3 regions of the Halomonas sp. DP8Y7-3 genome follow, and region 1 is predicted to be linked to each of the others. Evidence: riboswitches for the same ligand, from Rfam matches in the RefSeq annotation. Region 1 holds a riboswitch; each other region holds the start of a gene.
What was found. A riboswitch is a leader RNA that binds a small molecule or an ion and turns the genes downstream of it on or off. The one in region 1 is predicted to bind thiamine pyrophosphate.

Region 1 (3,273 bases):
GCCCAGGTTGAACTGGTCCTCCCAGCGGAACTCGAAGCGTGCCTTGGACAGCGCATTGTCCCGGCGCTGAGCGCCGGGGTGCCCCTTGGCCAGATCCGCCGCATGGGCGGCGATCTTGTACGTGATGATCCCGGTCTTGACGTCGTCCTTGTCGGGCAGGCCCAGGTGCTCCTTGGGGGTGACGTAGCAGAGCATGGCGCAGCCGTACCAGCCGATCATCGCCGCGCCGATGCCTGAGGTGATGTGGTCATAGCCGGGAGCGATGTCGGTGACCAGCGGGCCCAGGGTGTAGAAGGGCGCCTCGTCGCAGTACTCGAGCTGCTTGTCCATGTTCTCCTTGATCAGGTGCATGGGCACGTGGCCGGGCCCTTCTATCATCACCTGCACGTCGTGCTTCCAGGCAATGTGGGTCAGCTCGCCCAGGGTCTTGAGTTCGGCCATCTGAGCTTCGTCATTGGCATCTGCCACGGATCCCGGGCGCAGCCCATCGCCCAGCGAGAAGGCCACGTCATACTGCTTGCAGATCTCGCAGATCTCCTCGAAGTGGGTGTAGAGGAAGCTTTCCTGGTGGTGATAGAGGCACCACTTGGCCATGATCGAGCCCCCCCGCGAGACGATGCCGGTGACTCGGCCTGCGGTCAGCGGCACATAGCGAAGAAGCACACCGGCGTGGATGGTGAAATAGTCCACCCCCTGTTCCGCCTGCTCGATCAAGGTGTCGCGAAAGACCTCCCAGGTCAGGTCCTCGGCCACGCCCTTGACCTTTTCCAGCGCCTGATAGAGTGGCACGGTACCGATCGGCACCGGTGAGTTGCGGATGATCCACTCACGGGTTTCATGGATGTTCTGTCCAGTGGACAGGTCCATGATCGTATCCGCCCCCCAGCGAATCCCCCAGGTCATCTTGTCCACTTCCTCTTCGATGGAGGACGTCACCGCAGAGTTGCCTAGATTGCCGTTGATCTTCACCAGAAAGTTACGCCCGATGATCATCGGCTCGGCTTCGGGATGATTGATGTTGGCCGGGATGATGGCGCGTCCGGCGGCCACTTCCTGGCGCACGAACTCGGGGGTGATCTCATCCGGCAAACGGGCTCCGAACGACTGACCGGGGTGCTGGTGGCCAAGTATCGCTTCGACCTCGTCACTGCCACGATAAGGGTCCTGAAGGGCCTGTCGACGTTGATTCTCGCGAAGTGCAATGAACTCCATTTCCGGTGTGATGATGCCGCGCCGCGCGTAATGCAGTTGGGTGACGTTGCCCGGGCGGCCATCGGCGGTCCTGGTGGCGCGGCGTGGTGTGCGCGTCAGCTCGAAGCGCAGCGGTGCCAGCAGTGGGTCATTGGCACGCCGGCGGCCGTACTCGGAGGTGGGACCGTCGAGCCATTCGGTGTCGTTGCGCTCCTCAATCCAGGGCCTGCGCAACTCGGCCAGTCCCTTGCGCAGATCGACCTGTACCGCCGGGTCGGTATAGGGGCCTGAGGTGTCGTACACCAGTAGCGGTGGATTGGCTTCGTCGGCGCCTGAAGTGCGCGTCGGCGACAGGGTGATTTCGCGAAATGGCACCCGCAGGTCGGGGCGGGAGCCCTCTACATAGACCTTGCGAGAGCCTGGCAGGGGAGTGACGGCGGCCTGGTCGACCCTGGCCGTCTCGGCCAGGAAGTGGGCGTCATGGCGGGATGTTGGATGAGACGAGGGATGGTCGAGTGACATAGGTGGTTTCCTCTCACGGCGGTGCAGGGCAAGTGGCGTCGCCCTGATGGTGGTAATGGCACGTCGCGAGGGAGAAGGGGGCGTCGAGGCCGTGGCCGTGAGCGCTTGATCCCTACGCTGGTCCTCGCCTCGATGCCGTAACATCGGGGGTATCCCCAGATCAGGTTCAACGGGTCTCATGCGCTGCATGATCTCAGCCGCTGGCTGCGGCACCCCGTCAAGCGTTGCTGTTGTCAGCTTGTCTGTGTTGTCGAGCGCGATCACCCAGGTCGATCGCCCAGTTCGATCGCCTAAAGGCGTCGTCAAGGTCAGTCGCTCAGGTCCAGTCCCATCTGCCAGAAGTCGGTCTCGAGACGGGTCGCGTCGCTAAAGATGCGCGCCAGCCGGTCGAAACGAGCGCTCGATACCTGGCTGAGCTGGTCGTCGAGCCAGTGCCTTTCGCGCACGGCCGAGGCCTGAAAGTCAGGGCTTGAGTACATGGTGATCCAGGCATCGTAGGGATTGTCGCCACCACGCAGCGTCTCGGGATGATCCGCCAGCCAGCGGCCGATGTCGGCGTAGCCGACCATGCAGGGCGCCAGGGCAACGTGCAGGTCCAGCAGATCACCACGACTGCCGGTGTCGAGGACGTAGCGGGTATAGGCCAGGGTGGCACGTGCCTCCGGTAGACGGCTGAGCTCGCTGTCGTCAATGCCCCATTCTCGGCAGTAGGCAAGATGCAGGCCCAGTTCGACCTCGAGGATCGTCTGCATCCCCTTGAAGGCCCCCTGCAAGCTCTCCAGGTCCTGGCTCTTGTAGGCAGCAAGGGCGTAGGCGCGTGAAAACTGCAGGAGAAACAGGTAGTCCTGCTTCAGATAGTGGCGAAAGCTGGCGTCATTCAGGTCGCCGCGCCCAAGTGCACGAACGAAGTCGTGCTCGGTATAGCGCCGCCAGTCGTCGCGGCAGGCAGCGATCAGATCGTTGAAGCAATAGCCCATGATAGCTCCGGCATGGTGGATCCGGTGGGCGGGGCAGAGAAGGACGGAGGGTAGGAAGGGCAGGCCCCCACAGGGAAGGCGTGCCACCGCCTGATTCCCTACGCCGGTTCAAGGTGTGAGTCCACACCGCACCCGGATCAGGTTCCACGGGATCGGTGCTGTCGGGCCGCTTCACCACGCTGGCCCTGCACCATCTCAGCCGGATTGACCGGCACCCCGTCAAGCGAGTCGACCGCAGTCTAGCACGCCCCTGCGGCTTTGCCAGACACCACTTTCGGATAGCATCGGAAGGGGGCGTCAAGGGAGGTTGTCGAGAGAGACTACCTAATGATGACGCCGCGGCCATGAGGGTCACGGCCGCGGCGTCCTGCACCGACGCTGATGATGGCTTATGATGGATCAGCGACGATCTGGCGTGGGGGTGTCGATCGGGTGGCCAGGGTCGCTGTGCACCTCAGCCGATTGATGGGGGCGTCGGAAGGACTGCACAGGCATGTCTCGGGGACGCTCGCTGGGGGGAGCGGCCGGCGCGCCCGATGAGGGTAGCTGACTCTCGATGTGTAGATCGGCGACGACCCTGGGG
Region 2 (3,273 bases), 120 kb from region 1:
TTCCAGGCCATGATTGCGCGCCTCGCTGTCGAACATTGACGTCACCAGATTCCACCCAAGCCGTCCGCCCGAGATATGGTCCAGCGATGCCAGCATGCGAGCCGCATGAAAGGGCGTATAGAAGGTGCTGGAGACGGTCGAGATCAGGCCGATATGCTGTGTGGCACGCGCCATCGCGGCCAGCATTGTCAGCGGCTCCAGGGTCCACAGCGGACCGTCTGCGACATTGCCCGCGGCATGGCCATCGGCAAAGAAAACCGCGTCCAGGCGACCGCGTTCGGCAAGCTTGGCCAGCTCTTCGTAGTAGGCGATATCCGCCAATCGCTCGACGCTGGAATCAGGGTGTCGCCAGGCCGCCTTGTGATGACCGCAGCCCAGGATGAAGAGATTCAAGTGCATGGAGGTCATCAGCCTTTCACCAGTCCGCCATCGACAATCAGATTCTGCCCGGTGATGGCCCTGGCCCACGGAGAAGCCAACAGCAGTACCGCGTCTGCAAACTCTTGCGGGGTGGTCACCCGTCGCAGCGGTGTGTTGGCGGCGATGAGGTCAAACACCGCGTCTGGTGTGGCCTTGGAAGCGTCCGTCGTGCGCAGCAAGCCTCCGGACACCATATTGACGCTGATATTGTCTGGGCCGAGATCCTGCGCCAGCGTACGCGTCAGCGACAGCAGCGCCGCCTTGGCCGCGGTGTAGTCGTGATACGGCACCACCGGGTTCTGGAACAGGTTGGTACCGATATTGATGACACGCCCGACACCCGCCTCGCGCATGCCGGGAAGCGCTGCCTGCACCGTGTTGAGCGCACCACGCACCACACCCTGAAGTTGATGGTCCAGATGCTCCCAGCTCAGCGAGTCAGGCCCAGGCCGTGCGTCCCCATTGAATGCAAAGTCCGGCAGCGCATTGTTGACCACGGTAGTCACAGGCCCACCGAAGCGCTCACTGGCCCTCGCCAACATGGCCTCCACGCCATCCCGATCGCACACATCCGCAGCGACGGCCAAGGCGTGTTCCGGGTAATCAGCGACCAGCGCCCGGGCGCCTTCTTCGCTGCGGCGGTAGTTGACCACCACGCGAGCGCCTTCTCGCAGGAAGGCGCGTGCCAGGTGAGCGCCCAGACCACGTCCTGCGCCGGTAATCAGCACAATTTGAGCGGAGATATCAGGCGCAATGGGGGCGACAACAGGAGAGGTATCGGGAGGGGTCATGCGATGAGTCCTTGGTCGAGGCGGGGAACGCACGTCGAGCCAGGGACAGACGACTGCGCTGACATCCCTTCGCCGGTATGAACTGGATCAGGTTCGACGGGTATTTCTCAGCCCTGGCTCAGCCAGGACACCCCGTGTCATGCGATCTCGACCTTAGCCCATCACCTTGCCCGGAACAAGACAGCGGGTATCAAGCAGGTGAAAGGGCCTACCCTGATTTGCCATCCTGGCACACGCCGCGACAACCCTATCGCGCCCCGGCCCCTTCACCAATCAAATGTATACACATTTAAGCGACGTCTTTCGACCTGCACGGCCTTGGGCTTTGCTTGCCTTCCCGCTGTGACTCTCGCCCATTCTCCCCCTCTATCCTGCCCCTCTCGTCTACCTTGTTACCACCCCCTACTTTGGTACTACCCATTATCGGATCGACGCTTAGAAGGATATTCAACGTATTGTTTATCAAAAATAAATTAATATAAGAGTGATCTATCTTTCATCATGAAAGGGAGCTGACGTGATCGCCAGCTCACTCGGCTCTAGCCTTTTCGATCTTTATTGTATATACATTATGACGGATTGACGGACCGCATCAGCGGTTCGCCAAGGAAGCGCTGAGCACCTCCGCTCAGGCATCGGTGCAGCGTTTCCCTAAGCCTGCCACACGCACCTGTGAGATCGGCCGATGACAACACCCGACAATGCTGATCCACTGCGCCACCTGGTAACGCCATCACCCGTGGAGAACAAGAATATGTCCGCCTCCAGCAGAAGGCCGCTAAGAAAAGCCGTCTTCATACCCACCTTTTCCATCATCATGGTGGCCGTGGCCACTGGCCTCATCAACAACGGCATGCTGGTCGATGTTGCCAAAGGGGTCTTCTACATCTCCCTGTCTGACTTTGGCTGGCTGTATCAGCTGATTGCCATAACGGCCCTGGTGGTGTCGGGCTTCATCTTCTTCTCCCGGGCCGGTGATATTCGGCTGGGTGGCAAGGATGCAACGCCTACCTTTTCCTTCGCTGCCACCTTCGCCATGGCGCTGACGGGGGGGATTGCCACGGGGGTCGTCACTTACTCCGTCAATGAACCGATCATCTATCTAGGTAACATCTACGGCGAAATCAGTCACCAGAGCTTCGCTCCCGGCAGTGGCGAGGCCGCCATCTTTGCCTTGGCAAGAAGCTTCCACAACTGGTCATTCATTCCCTACGCACTTTATTCCATCGTGGGGCTGATGATCGGCTACATGCACTTTAACCGCAGTGAACGCTTCTCGATCGCCTCAACCGTCAGCCCCGTACTGGGCAGGCATGGCAGCAAGATCTGGGTAAGGTCCCTGATCGATATCATTTCCGTTCTGGCCATCGCGCTCGGCCTGGCCTCTTCTCTTGGCGCAGGTCTGGCATTGATCAGCTCAGGCATCGAGGCACAGTACGGCATCGAATCCAACGCCATGACCTGGCTGGTGCTGACGATTGCCATCTCGGCGATCTTCATCACCTCCGCTGTCTCGGGATTGAAACGCGGCATCCGCGTGCTGTCATCGATCAACGCCTATATCTTCTATGCCTTCGTCGCGATTCTGATCATTGTCGGGCCCCTCAACTATATTCTGAGCCTGTCGGTGACAAGCCTCGGCTACTGGGCAGACAACTTCTTTCTTTGGGCATTCGATACCAAGGAGTCTGGTGGCGAAGCGCTGGTCACCTGGTGGACGATGTATGACTGGTCGATCTGGATCGCCTACGCCCCCCTTATGGGACTGTTTCTGGCCCGTATCTCCTACGGCAGAACGCTCAGGGAGTTCCTCATCATCAACTGGATTCTGCCCTCGGTCTTCGGCCTGGTCTGGTTTGCCATCTGGGGTGGGTCCGCCCTCAAATGGCAGATGGATGGAACGCTGGATCTGATCAGCATCATCAATGACAGCGGCGCCGTATCCGGACTCTGGGGCTTCCTCCAGCACCTGCCCATGGCCAGCCTGCTGGTACCGCTGGCGATTTTCACCCTGGTCATTTCGTTTGCAACGGCGGCAGACTCCATGTCATCGACCATCGCG
Region 3 (3,273 bases), 130 kb from region 1:
GGCACTGCACGATGGTCGGCACGCCGGAGGGAATTGCCGATGAGATGCAGCGCTGGGTCGAACAGGGTGGGGCTGATGGCTTTAACCTGATGCCACCCTCACTGCCTCACGGCATCGAGGACTTCGTCGAGCAGGTCGTGCCGGAATTGCAGCGACGTGGGGTCTTCCGCCGGGAATATGAGGGCAAGACGCTGCGCGACCATCTTGGATTGTCACGCCCCAGCTGCTGAGCTGGCGTCTTGTTCACACTGCTGCTAGGCACGACAGCCTCTACAGACATCCGCCATAACAGCGGGGGAGCTCGCCCCGCCGTTATGGTGTCGGTTCAGTGGCGTCGGTTTGATTGCCTTAGGGAAACACTGCATAAATTACTGCGCTCGATATCTCGGCTGCTGGCGGTGCTCAAGATCCTCATTTAACCGCATGTAAACTCCGGTCTTTCCGCTCCGGCAGCTACCGACCTGTCATCGCTCGAAACATTTATTCAGCGTTTCCTTAGTTCTGGAAGCGTCTCACCAGGCCGCTCATTCGGTCGAAGTCGTAGCTCTCCCGAGATGGCATCAGCTTCATCAGGACGAGAGATACCAGCACCGGAACAAAGGCAGCCAGCAGGAAGGATTCCAGTAGCGTCGCGGTGCCACCGTTAGGCGAGGGGAACATCCACAGTCCGGCCAGCAGACCTGCTGCGGTACTGATCACTGCATTGCGACCGTGATAGCGGCGGTTGAACAGGCCGAAAAACACCGGAAAGGCTGCGGCAGAGCACAGCAGGTCTGCCAGCAGGAACAGGTAGAGGACGCTGTAGCCCTGCGCAGCGACCCACGTCACTGGTACTGCAGCGACGACGATGAGCCAGCGCGCCATTCTCATCAAGGCCGCCTCACTGGCCTGGGGCAGCAGCCTGTGCATGTCGACGGCGATAATGCTGGAGGTGGCATTGATCGTTGTGTCGGCGCTACTCATTACCAGCGCAAGGCCAAGAGGAATCAGGGCCAAGGCAAACCACAGAGGCACGTCGGACAACAATACGCTGAACAGAGCGACGGAGCCGTCTCCCTCAAGTCCCAGGCCGATGAACGCCAGACCGAACAGACCCATGAGCACGATGACCGGGAAGTTGAAGAGTCCCGCGATCCAGAAGCCACGCCTGAGCACGCGAGTATCCCGGGCCGCATAGATCCTCTGCCAGGTTCCTTGGTAGAACAGACCCGTCAGCATCACCGCGAGAAAGAAGGTCAGGCCAGCGCGCAGGCCGCCAGCATCGGTGATATCCAGCAGTTGCGGAGCACGCTCGCGCAGCCCCTCGAGCGTCGGCGCAACGCCACCCGCCGCCTGCCAGCCAAACATGAGCAAGAGAGCCAGCAGTGGCAGGATCACCAGCATCTGCACCTTGTCAGTGAAGATGGTGGTGCGCAGGCCGCCGTAAAAGGTGTAGAGCAGGGTAGCGACCATCACCACGCTGGCGGTCAGCCAGAGGGGGATGGGGGCCAGCAGGGTCACCATATGGGCGATGGCGGTCAGCCCTGCAGCCAGAGAGATAAACAGGTAGAACAGCATAATCGCCAGGGTGAACGCATACATCGTGCGGCCGTAGCGGTGGATCACGAACTCGGTCAGGCCGTGGCCTTCGGGAATCAGCTCCCGCATGCGTCGACCAAGAGGAATCATCACCAGGCGAGGCACCATGGAGCCGAGCGCGTAGCCAATGACCGCCGCGATACCGCCCCAGGTGGCAGCCTGGGCCGGTCCAAACAGGATCCAGGTGCCCAGTGTGGTGGCAATCAACGTCAGCACCGTGGCACGAGTGTTCTGACTGTTACGTGCGGAGATGTAGTCATCAAGGCCGCCCCGACGGCGTCGGGCGTAGAGCAGGCCTGGAATGGCAAAGATGGCAGCGCACAGCAGCAGCCACAGCGCCGTCCAGAGAGGGTCGAGCATCATCGAGAGAAACCTCTTTCTTATCGTTGTCCGCAGGGACCAGTGGACATCGGGACGGACGGCGGGCAGGAAGAAAGAGGGAGTGCGGCAACCATCCTTCCCTTCGCCGGCATGACCCGGATCAGGTTCAAAGGGTTACCGCGCAATGCGGAATCTCAGCCCCGTGCTATGGCCTTGGTGCGATACAGCACTGTCGCGGCGCTGTCACGACCTGTATGGCCAATAGGGCTCCCCTAGGAAGAGGTCCAGACTAGGGCCGGCTCGCGGGGCTGTCAATTGCAGAAAGGTAGGGCGCTCGTTGCGGAAGCATCGCGCCGCTAACGCCCCTCGAGTGACAGTGTTTGGCAGGCCCGATCCAGCCAGTGGGTCGTCTCCGAGAGCCTGGGATGGGGGTTGTTGTTGCAGTCGAAGCAACCCGAGCTCTTCGCCACCTCTGCCAGCGACGTATCAGAGGTAGCGTTCAGCACGAGGGTGCGCCGATGCCCTCCGCCGCCGGCAAGAAAGTGGGCAGCTTCAGCGTGCTGGACTTCCATGGGAAAGGACAGGTCTGACATGGGAAAGGACAGGCCTGACGTGGGAGTGTCTGGTGAGACAGTGTCCTCGGCAAGCGCAGTGCCTGGCTGGCCTCTGCACCAGATGACTTCGAATCCCCTCTGATGGGCATGCAGGCCAATACGATGTACGTCCCTGATCTGCCCAGCCATTACCAGGCGCAGCGCAGGTTGGACCAGCAGCGCAAGCAGCTGATCGCATTGCTGTACCAGTGGCTCATGTTGCTCGGCACGCCTCAGTCGGGCGGGGGAGCCATTTAAGTTGATAAGGCGAACCAGCGAAGGTTGTCCGAGCAGCGTCGCGTGCAGGACTTCCAGATGGGTCTGTGTCGGGCTGTCCGGCAGCAGTAGTTCCGCGACGTGGTCGCGACCCTGGCTGACATGGACTGTCGTCAGGGGGGAGTGATGGACGTCGGCGTGCTGGCGCTGGTCCTTAAACGGATGCGGTAGTCGGTAGGCGTTGCCGTCGTCGTCAACCGGCTCCGCTTGAGTGGTCTGCATACGGTAATCCACAAGACCGTAAGCGCTGCCCAGTTGAGTCACCAGCCAGGCGGCATGTCCTTGGTACGTGAGCGAGAGAGCTCTCTCGATCGCCATCAAGTTCTGGTAATACATGGCATTCGCCTCTTGAGCACCGTGAGCGAACGTGCTGTCCACGCAGCGTGGAAAATTCTGATGCATTCAACCATACAAACAGCCAAATTCATGAGCAGGCCAGAAGGATGCTTGTGCGTCCTATCACGTCAGGGGAACGACCAGGAGAGCCAGCATGGACCAGTATGCC

Region 2: it holds a riboswitch for thiamine pyrophosphate, as region 1 does, so the genes downstream of both, KUV86_RS05185 (3-oxoacyl-ACP reductase) here and thiC (phosphomethylpyrimidine synthase ThiC) in region 1, are expected to answer to the same signal.
Region 3: it holds a riboswitch for thiamine pyrophosphate, as region 1 does, so the genes downstream of both, KUV86_RS05195 (sodium:solute symporter family protein) here and thiC (phosphomethylpyrimidine synthase ThiC) in region 1, are expected to answer to the same signal.

Annotation. Positions count from the first base shown of each region.
Region 1 covers NZ_JAHVIO010000003.1:534,860-538,132, forward strand. Annotated here, with positions in the region: gene thiC (phosphomethylpyrimidine synthase ThiC) at 1-1,713, opposite strand, end outside; TPP riboswitch at 1,806-1,940, opposite strand; gene tenA (thiaminase II) at 2,022-2,690, opposite strand; TPP riboswitch at 2,768-2,919, opposite strand; gene mdoH (glucans biosynthesis glucosyltransferase MdoH) at 3,090-3,273, opposite strand, start outside.
Region 2 covers NZ_JAHVIO010000003.1:657,073-660,345, reverse strand. Annotated here, with positions in the region: gene KUV86_RS05190 (LLM class flavin-dependent oxidoreductase) at 1-408, opposite strand, end outside; gene KUV86_RS05185 (3-oxoacyl-ACP reductase) at 408-1,211, opposite strand; TPP riboswitch at 1,259-1,356, opposite strand; gene KUV86_RS05180 (BCCT family transporter) at 1,897-3,273, shown strand, end outside.
Region 3 covers NZ_JAHVIO010000003.1:660,998-664,270, forward strand. Annotated here, with positions in the region: gene KUV86_RS05190 (LLM class flavin-dependent oxidoreductase) at 1-230, shown strand, start outside; gene KUV86_RS05195 (sodium:solute symporter family protein) at 496-1,941, opposite strand; TPP riboswitch at 2,020-2,183, opposite strand; gene KUV86_RS05200 (hypothetical protein) at 2,256-2,990, opposite strand; gene KUV86_RS05205 (diguanylate cyclase) at 3,259-3,273, shown strand, end outside.